One region of the Variovorax sp. J22R115 genome, then DNA from elsewhere that is predicted to be linked to it. Evidence: predicted binding sites of a transcription regulator. Region 1 holds the regulator's gene; the other holds the start of a gene.
What was found. Region 1 encodes sigma-54, which starts transcription at its own class of promoters, with help from an activator protein. Its sites were predicted from a motif close to TGGCANGNAANCTGCTTT; they were not measured.

Region 1 (3,239 bases):
TGCCCGCGCCCTGGCCACGCAGCCGCGCTTCATCCTGCTGGACGAGCCCTTCGCGGGCATCGACCCCATCGCGGTGATCGAGATCCAGCGAATCATCAGCTTCCTGAAGGAACGCGGCATCGGTGTGCTGATCACGGACCACAACGTGCGTGAAACGCTGGGCATCTGCGATCACGCTTTCATCATCAGCGACGGGCACGTGCTGGCACAAGGCACGCCCGCGGAGATTGTCGACAACGCCGAGGTGCGCCGCGTGTACCTTGGCGAACATTTCCGCATGTGACCATGCCTAAGGCGAGGGTTTTCGGTTCTCCATGAAACAGGGTCTCTCGCTGCGCGTATCGCAGCATCTCGCGCTGACGCCTCAGCTCCAGCAGTCGATCCGGCTGCTGCAGCTTTCCACGCTCGAGCTGACCCAGGAAGTCGAGCAGATGCTCGACGACAACCCGTTCCTCGAACGCACGGCCGAAGAGGCCACGCGCGAGGAGTTCGGGCTGGAGACGGCCGATGCGCAGGTGCGCGACGACGATCGACTGGCCGAGGGCGACAGCGACTTCACGCCCGGCGCCTCGGCGTCCGTCTCCGAAGCCGCGGTCGCGACCACCAGCGACTCCGAAGTCGCCACCGCCGATACGGCCGATGGCGAGCCCGACTGGGAAGGCGACGGTTCCGTCGACCTCGCCCCCGACGACAGCGAATGGGGCGGCGACGCCCCCGCGCGCGCCAACAACCTGGGCGACGACGAGCGCACTGACGCGACCGAACTTGCGCGCAGCCAGGAATCGCTGCAGTCCTTCCTGCACCGTCAGGCGCTGGCCTTGCGCCTGAGCGAAACCGATCGCGCCGCGCTCCGCTTCCTGATCGAATCGCTCAACGACGACGGCTACCTCGAAGACTCGCTGCCCGCCCTCGCGTCCGGCCTGGCGGGCGACGACAACGACCAGTTCGATGACCTCGTGCATCACTTCCAGGTCGCGCTCGGATTGCTGCAAAGCCTGGAGCCGGCCGGCGTGGGCGCGCGCAGCCTCGGCGAATGCCTGACCATCCAGTTGCGAGCCCTGGCGCACGAGGATGAGACCGACGATGAAGCGCAGGTGCGCAAGACCGCCATCGCCATCTGCAAGCAGCCGATGGAACTGCTTGCCCGGCGCGACTTCAAGCGCCTGGCCACGCTCGCCCGCAGCAACGAGGAAGAAGTGCGCGCGGCGCTGCAGCTCATCGCGCGGCTCGAACCCAAGCCGGGTCGCCGCTTTGTCGATGTCGAGCGCAATGTGGTCGTGCCCGACGTGATCGTCACGCGTGTCGGCAACGGCACCCACACCAAGTTCCGCGTGATGCTCAACCCCGAAGTCATGCCGCGCCTGCGCGTGCACGACATCTACGCCGGTGCGCTCAAGCAGCACAAGGGCGAGGGCAGCCAGGCGCTCTCGCAGCGGCTGCAGGAGGCACGCTGGTTCATCAAGAACATCCAGCAGCGCTTCGACACCATCCTGCGCGTGTCCAACGCCATCGTCGAACGGCAGAAGAGCTTCTTCGTGCACGGCGAACTCGCCATGCGCCCGCTGGTGCTGCGCGAGATCGCTGACGAACTCGGACTGCACGAGTCGACCATCAGCCGCGTGACCACCGCCAAGTACATGGCGACGCCCTACGGCACCGTCGAACTCAAGTACTTCTTCGGCTCGGCGCTGGGCACCGAAACCGGCGGCAATGCGTCGAGCACGGCGGTGCGCGCGCTCATCAAGCAGTTCGTGAGTTCGGAAGACCTCAAGAAGCCGCTGTCCGACAGCCAGATCTCCGAGATGCTGAAGGAGCAGGGCATCGAGTGCGCGCGACGCACCGTCGCGAAGTACCGCGAAGCCTTGCGCATCGCCCCCGCCAATCTGCGCAAGGCCCTCTGAAGGGCGATTGCCGATGACAAGTCGCCCAGCCCTGTTCACGAATGGGTTGCGGCTGGGTTGGGTGTGGATCATGGCGCTGCTGCTCGCGACCGGCTGCGCGACCTTGCCGGACGAATTCGAACGCACGCCTTCCACCGCGATCGCCGCCTCGGCCGACACCGCGCTCGGCAGCATGGCCAAGGCCTCCCAGCCCGACCCGGACCTGAGCGGCTTCCGTCTCATGCCCGGCGGCGATTTCGCGCTCCACACGCGTCTTGAACTCGCACGCCGCGCCGAGCGAACGCTCGACGTGCAGTACTACCAGATCGCCGACGACGAGACCGGCCGCTATTTCCTGCGCACGCTGCGCGACGCGGCGAATCGCGGCGTGCGCGTGCGATTGTTGATGGACGATCTCTACACCTCGGGCGAGGATGAACTCCTGCTCGGACTCGCCGCCGTGCCCAACGTCGAACTCAGGCTGTTCAATCCGTTCCCGGCCGGGCGCGGCAGCATGCTCCAGCGCTTTTCGAGCTCGCTCTTCGACTTCGATCGCGTCAACCGTCGCATGCACAACAAGCTCTTCATCGCCGATGGCGCGATGGCGGTGGCAGGCGGTCGCAACATCGGCAACGAGTACTTCACGCAGACGGCCGGCGAGAACTTCCTGGACATCGACACCTTCGTCTCCGGCGCCCTGGTCGCCCGGCTGGAAAGCCTGTTCGACCTCTACTGGAACAGCCCGTACGTGCGGCCGATCGGAAGTGTCGTGACGAGCGGCCTGTCGGGCGAGGAACTGGCGCGTCGCTTCGACGAGGCGACCGGCCCGGCCACCACGCCCGCGCCGCGCCCGTCCGCGCCCAACGACGTGCTCGGCTACGGCCCGATCGCGGAAGAGATGAAGACCGGCAAGCTTGGCCTGATCTGGACCCGTGCCGAGGCTTATGCCGACTCGCCCGAGCGCGTCATCGGCAAGATCGCGTCCTATGGCGGCGTGCCGCTGCTCGACGTCGACAGCGTGCGCTACAACGTCATCGAGCAGATGCGGCGCGCGCGCTCCGAAGTCACGCTCGTCTCGCCCTACCTGATCCCCGGCAAGGCCGGCCTGGAAGTGATGCGCGAGATCCGCGGCCGCAACGTCCACGTCAGCGTCGTCACGAACTCGCTGGCGGCCACCGATGAGCCCGTGGTCCATACCGGCTACCGCCGCTACCGGCCCGACATGCTGCGGCTCGACGTGGAACTCTACGAACTGAGTTCGGCACGCACGCGCCGCAGCGTGCGACTCGGCCTCTTCGGCTCGCAGGTCGGCCGTCTGCATGCGAAGTCGGCCATCTTCGACCGTCGCACGCTCTTTCT
Region 2 (3,239 bases), on a different contig from region 1:
ACGTCCACATCCGCGAGCTTCCGCCCGGCTTCGGCGAACACGGCCTGCGCCAACGGAAGAACACGGCGGATGTGATCGCGGCTCGCCAGCTCGGGGACGACGCCGCCATAGGCCTGGTGCATGGCGATCTGGCTGTGCAGCGCGTGCGCGGCCAGGCGCGGCAGACCGCTCTCCCCTGCCTCGACGAGGGCGACCCCGGTTTCGTCGCAAGACGATTCGATTCCCAGTACAAACATCCAGCGAGTGTAGGTTGCGCCCGATTTCGGGGCACGGATGTTGCTGGATAGGCTCATGCGCAAAGGTGTATGCATAGAGACTCGAAAACGACGATGAAATCTGGCTTGAGCTTTTTGGTTGCGGCTCTTCGATGCGAGATCGAGGGGTTGGAGCAGCTCGACCGAACCAGTCAACTGGTCGGAACGATCAGCCGGCTGGTGCATGCCTTGCAGCGCGAGCGGGGAATTTCGAACGTGCTCCTGGCGTCGCGAGGCCAGCGCTTCGGCGCTCAGCGTGACGAGCAGATCGCCGAGTGCCTGCGAATGGAAGAAGCGGCGCGCCTCGGTTTCGAGCAGTTGGAGATGGAAACTGCCCGCATCGGCAACGGTGCGCGGCTGTTCAGCCGCATTGCCTGGGTGCTGCCGGGGCTGGATGCGCTGCCGGAATTGCGTCGTCGCATCGGTGCGCTGGAGGTGGACTCGGCCGAATCGACCGCTGCCTTCGTCAAGCTGATCGCGGGCCTTCTCGCCGTCGTGTTCGAGGCGGCTGACGGCGCGACGGATCCGGAGGTCTCGCGCGCACTCGTGGCGCTCTTCAATTTCATGCAAGGCAAGGAGTTCGCGGGGCAGGAACGCGCCTGCGGTGCCGCCGCCTTTGCCTCGGGCCGCAACGACAGCAACCGGCAACAACAGTGGCTGCACCTCATCGATTCGCAGGAGCGGTGCTTTCAGGTCTTCACCGAGTTTTCGGCGCAGGAGCTCGTCGATATCTGGCGTGCGAGCCTGCCCACCACGCAGATGGCCGAACTGGAGCGGCTTCGCCGCATCGCCTGCGCGGCACCGGCGGGCGTGGTGCTCGATACCGACTTGAGCCAGACATGGTTCGATTGCTGCACGCGGCGAATCGACGCCATGCGGTCCATCGAGGAACGCCTTGCCGACGACCTCCACCGGATCTGCCAGCAGAAGACTGCGCAAGCCCGCGCGGAGTTGCAGACTCACCAGGCACTGCTGGCAAAGGTCAGCGGCCAGCCCGATGCGACGGCTGCCGCGTACTTCGACGGGCCGGCAACGCTGGACCCCGCACCGTACGGCCGACAGCTTGAACGATCGATTCTCGACATGGTCCAGGAGCAATCGCACCGGCTTCAGGCGATGAGCGACGAACTCGACACCGTGCGCGCGGCGCTCAACGAGCGCAAGCTGGTCGAGCGCGCCAAGGGTCTCCTGATGGCGCACCGCCGGATCAGCGAACAGGAGGCGCACAAGATGCTGCGCCAGACCGCCATGAACCAGAACCGAAGGCTGATCGATGTCGCCGAATCGGTGCTGGCCATGGCCGAGTACCTGCCCAAGGATGCGTCGTCTTGAGCGCGCCGCCAAGCCGGAATGGTGCGCTGCACAACAATCGCGCTTCGTTCGGCTTCGAAAGAAAATCTCTTCCCAGCCCAATGCAGGCGTCGATTTGAAGCTATGTTTTTCATAGCAATCGGCCGCTCGAAATCGCTGGCACGTAGCTTGCAATCAACCTGCCCATAGACCAACGAAGGTCTGTAGGCAGGCGGCATCCAACGGCGGGTGCAGCCCACTCAACCGGACAAAGGCGTCCCCACCCGCAAGGGCTCGTTTTCGAGCAGCCCTGCGCGGTGAGGACGCCTTTTTTGTTTTCTGCTTTGTCCTATTTCCACTTCGGAGTTCGCCCCATGACCGATTCGCTGCCATCCAAACTGAGTCGCCGACGTGTGCTGCAGGCCGCAGCGGCCGGAGTTGTCGGGCTCGACCCCGCCCTGCGCGCGGCCGTCTGGGCCCAGGGCTCGGACAAGCCGGAGAAGGAGGAAGTCAAGATCGGCTTCATTCCGCTCACCGACTGCGCCAGCGTCGTGATGGCCTCCGTGCTGGGCATCGACAAGAAGTACGGCGTGAAGATCGTGCCGAGCAAGGAAGCAAGCTGGGCCGGCGTGCGCGACAAGCTCGTCAACGGCGAACTCGACTTCGCCCATGTGCTCTACGGCCTGGTCTACGGCGTGCACCTCGGCATCGGCGGCCCGAAAAAGGACATGGCCGTGCTGATGACGCTCAACAACAACGGCCAGGCGATCACGTTGTCGAAGAAGCTCGCCGACAAGGGCGCGGTGGATGGCGCCTCGCTGGCCAAGGTGATGGCCGGCAACAAGGCCGAATACACCTTCGCGCAGACCTTCCCCACCGGCACCCACGCGATGTGGCTCTACTACTGGATGGCCGCCAACGGGATCGATCCGCTGAAGGACGCCAAGGTCATCACCGTGCCGCCGCCGCAGATGGTCGCGAACATGCGCGTCGGCAACATGGACGGCTACTGCGTGGGCGAACCCTGGGGCCAGCGCGCGATCATGGATGGCATCGGCATCACCGCCATCACGACGCAGGACATCTGGAAGGACCACCCGGAAAAGGTGCTCGGCACCACCGGTGACTTCGTCAAGAAGTACCCCAACACCGCGCGCGCCGTGACCGCCGCCATCCTCGAAGCCGGCAAATGGATCGACGCCGGCCTGCAGAACAAGAACAAGATGGCCGAGACCATAGCGGACAAGAGCTACGTCAACACCAGCGTGGATGCAATCAACCAGCGCATCCTCGGCCGCTACACCAACGGCCTCGGCAAGAACTGGGACGACCCCAACTTCATGAAGTTCTACAACGACGGCGCGGTCACTTTCCCGTACCTGTCGGACGGCATGTGGTTTCTCACGCAGCACAAGCGCTGGGGCCTGCTGAAGGAGCATCCGGACTACCTGCAAGTGGCGACACAGATCAACCAGATCGACATCTACAAGCAGGCCGCCGCGGCCACGAAGACTTCCGTTCCGAAGGAAGCGATGCGCACCAGCAAGCTGTTCGACGGCGTCGTCTGGGACGGCAAGAACCCGAAGCAGTACGCCGATTCGTTCAAGGTCCACGTCTGAGGAGCGCACCATGGTCAGTGCCGTCTTTCACTCCCCGCTCGACGCGACTCCGGTCATGCCGGCCGCTGCGAAGACC

Region 2: the regulator sigma-54 is predicted to act here: its motif matches at 1,723-1,740, upstream of QTI04_RS17075 (CmpA/NrtA family ABC transporter substrate-binding protein).

The regions. Positions count from the first base shown of each region.
Region 1 covers NZ_JASZYM010000010.1:105,245-108,483, reverse strand. Annotated here, with positions in the region: gene lptB (LPS export ABC transporter ATP-binding protein) at 1-283, shown strand, start outside; gene QTI04_RS18715 (RNA polymerase factor sigma-54) at 315-1,901, shown strand; gene QTI04_RS18710 (phospholipase D family protein) at 1,915-3,239, shown strand, end outside.
Region 2 covers NZ_JASZYM010000009.1:81,682-84,920, forward strand. Annotated here, with positions in the region: gene tsaD (tRNA (adenosine(37)-N6)-threonylcarbamoyltransferase complex transferase subunit TsaD) at 1-236, opposite strand, end outside; gene QTI04_RS17070 (nitrate regulatory protein) at 330-1,586, shown strand; gene QTI04_RS17075 (CmpA/NrtA family ABC transporter substrate-binding protein) at 1,919-3,163, shown strand; gene ntrB (nitrate ABC transporter permease) at 3,174-3,239, shown strand, end outside.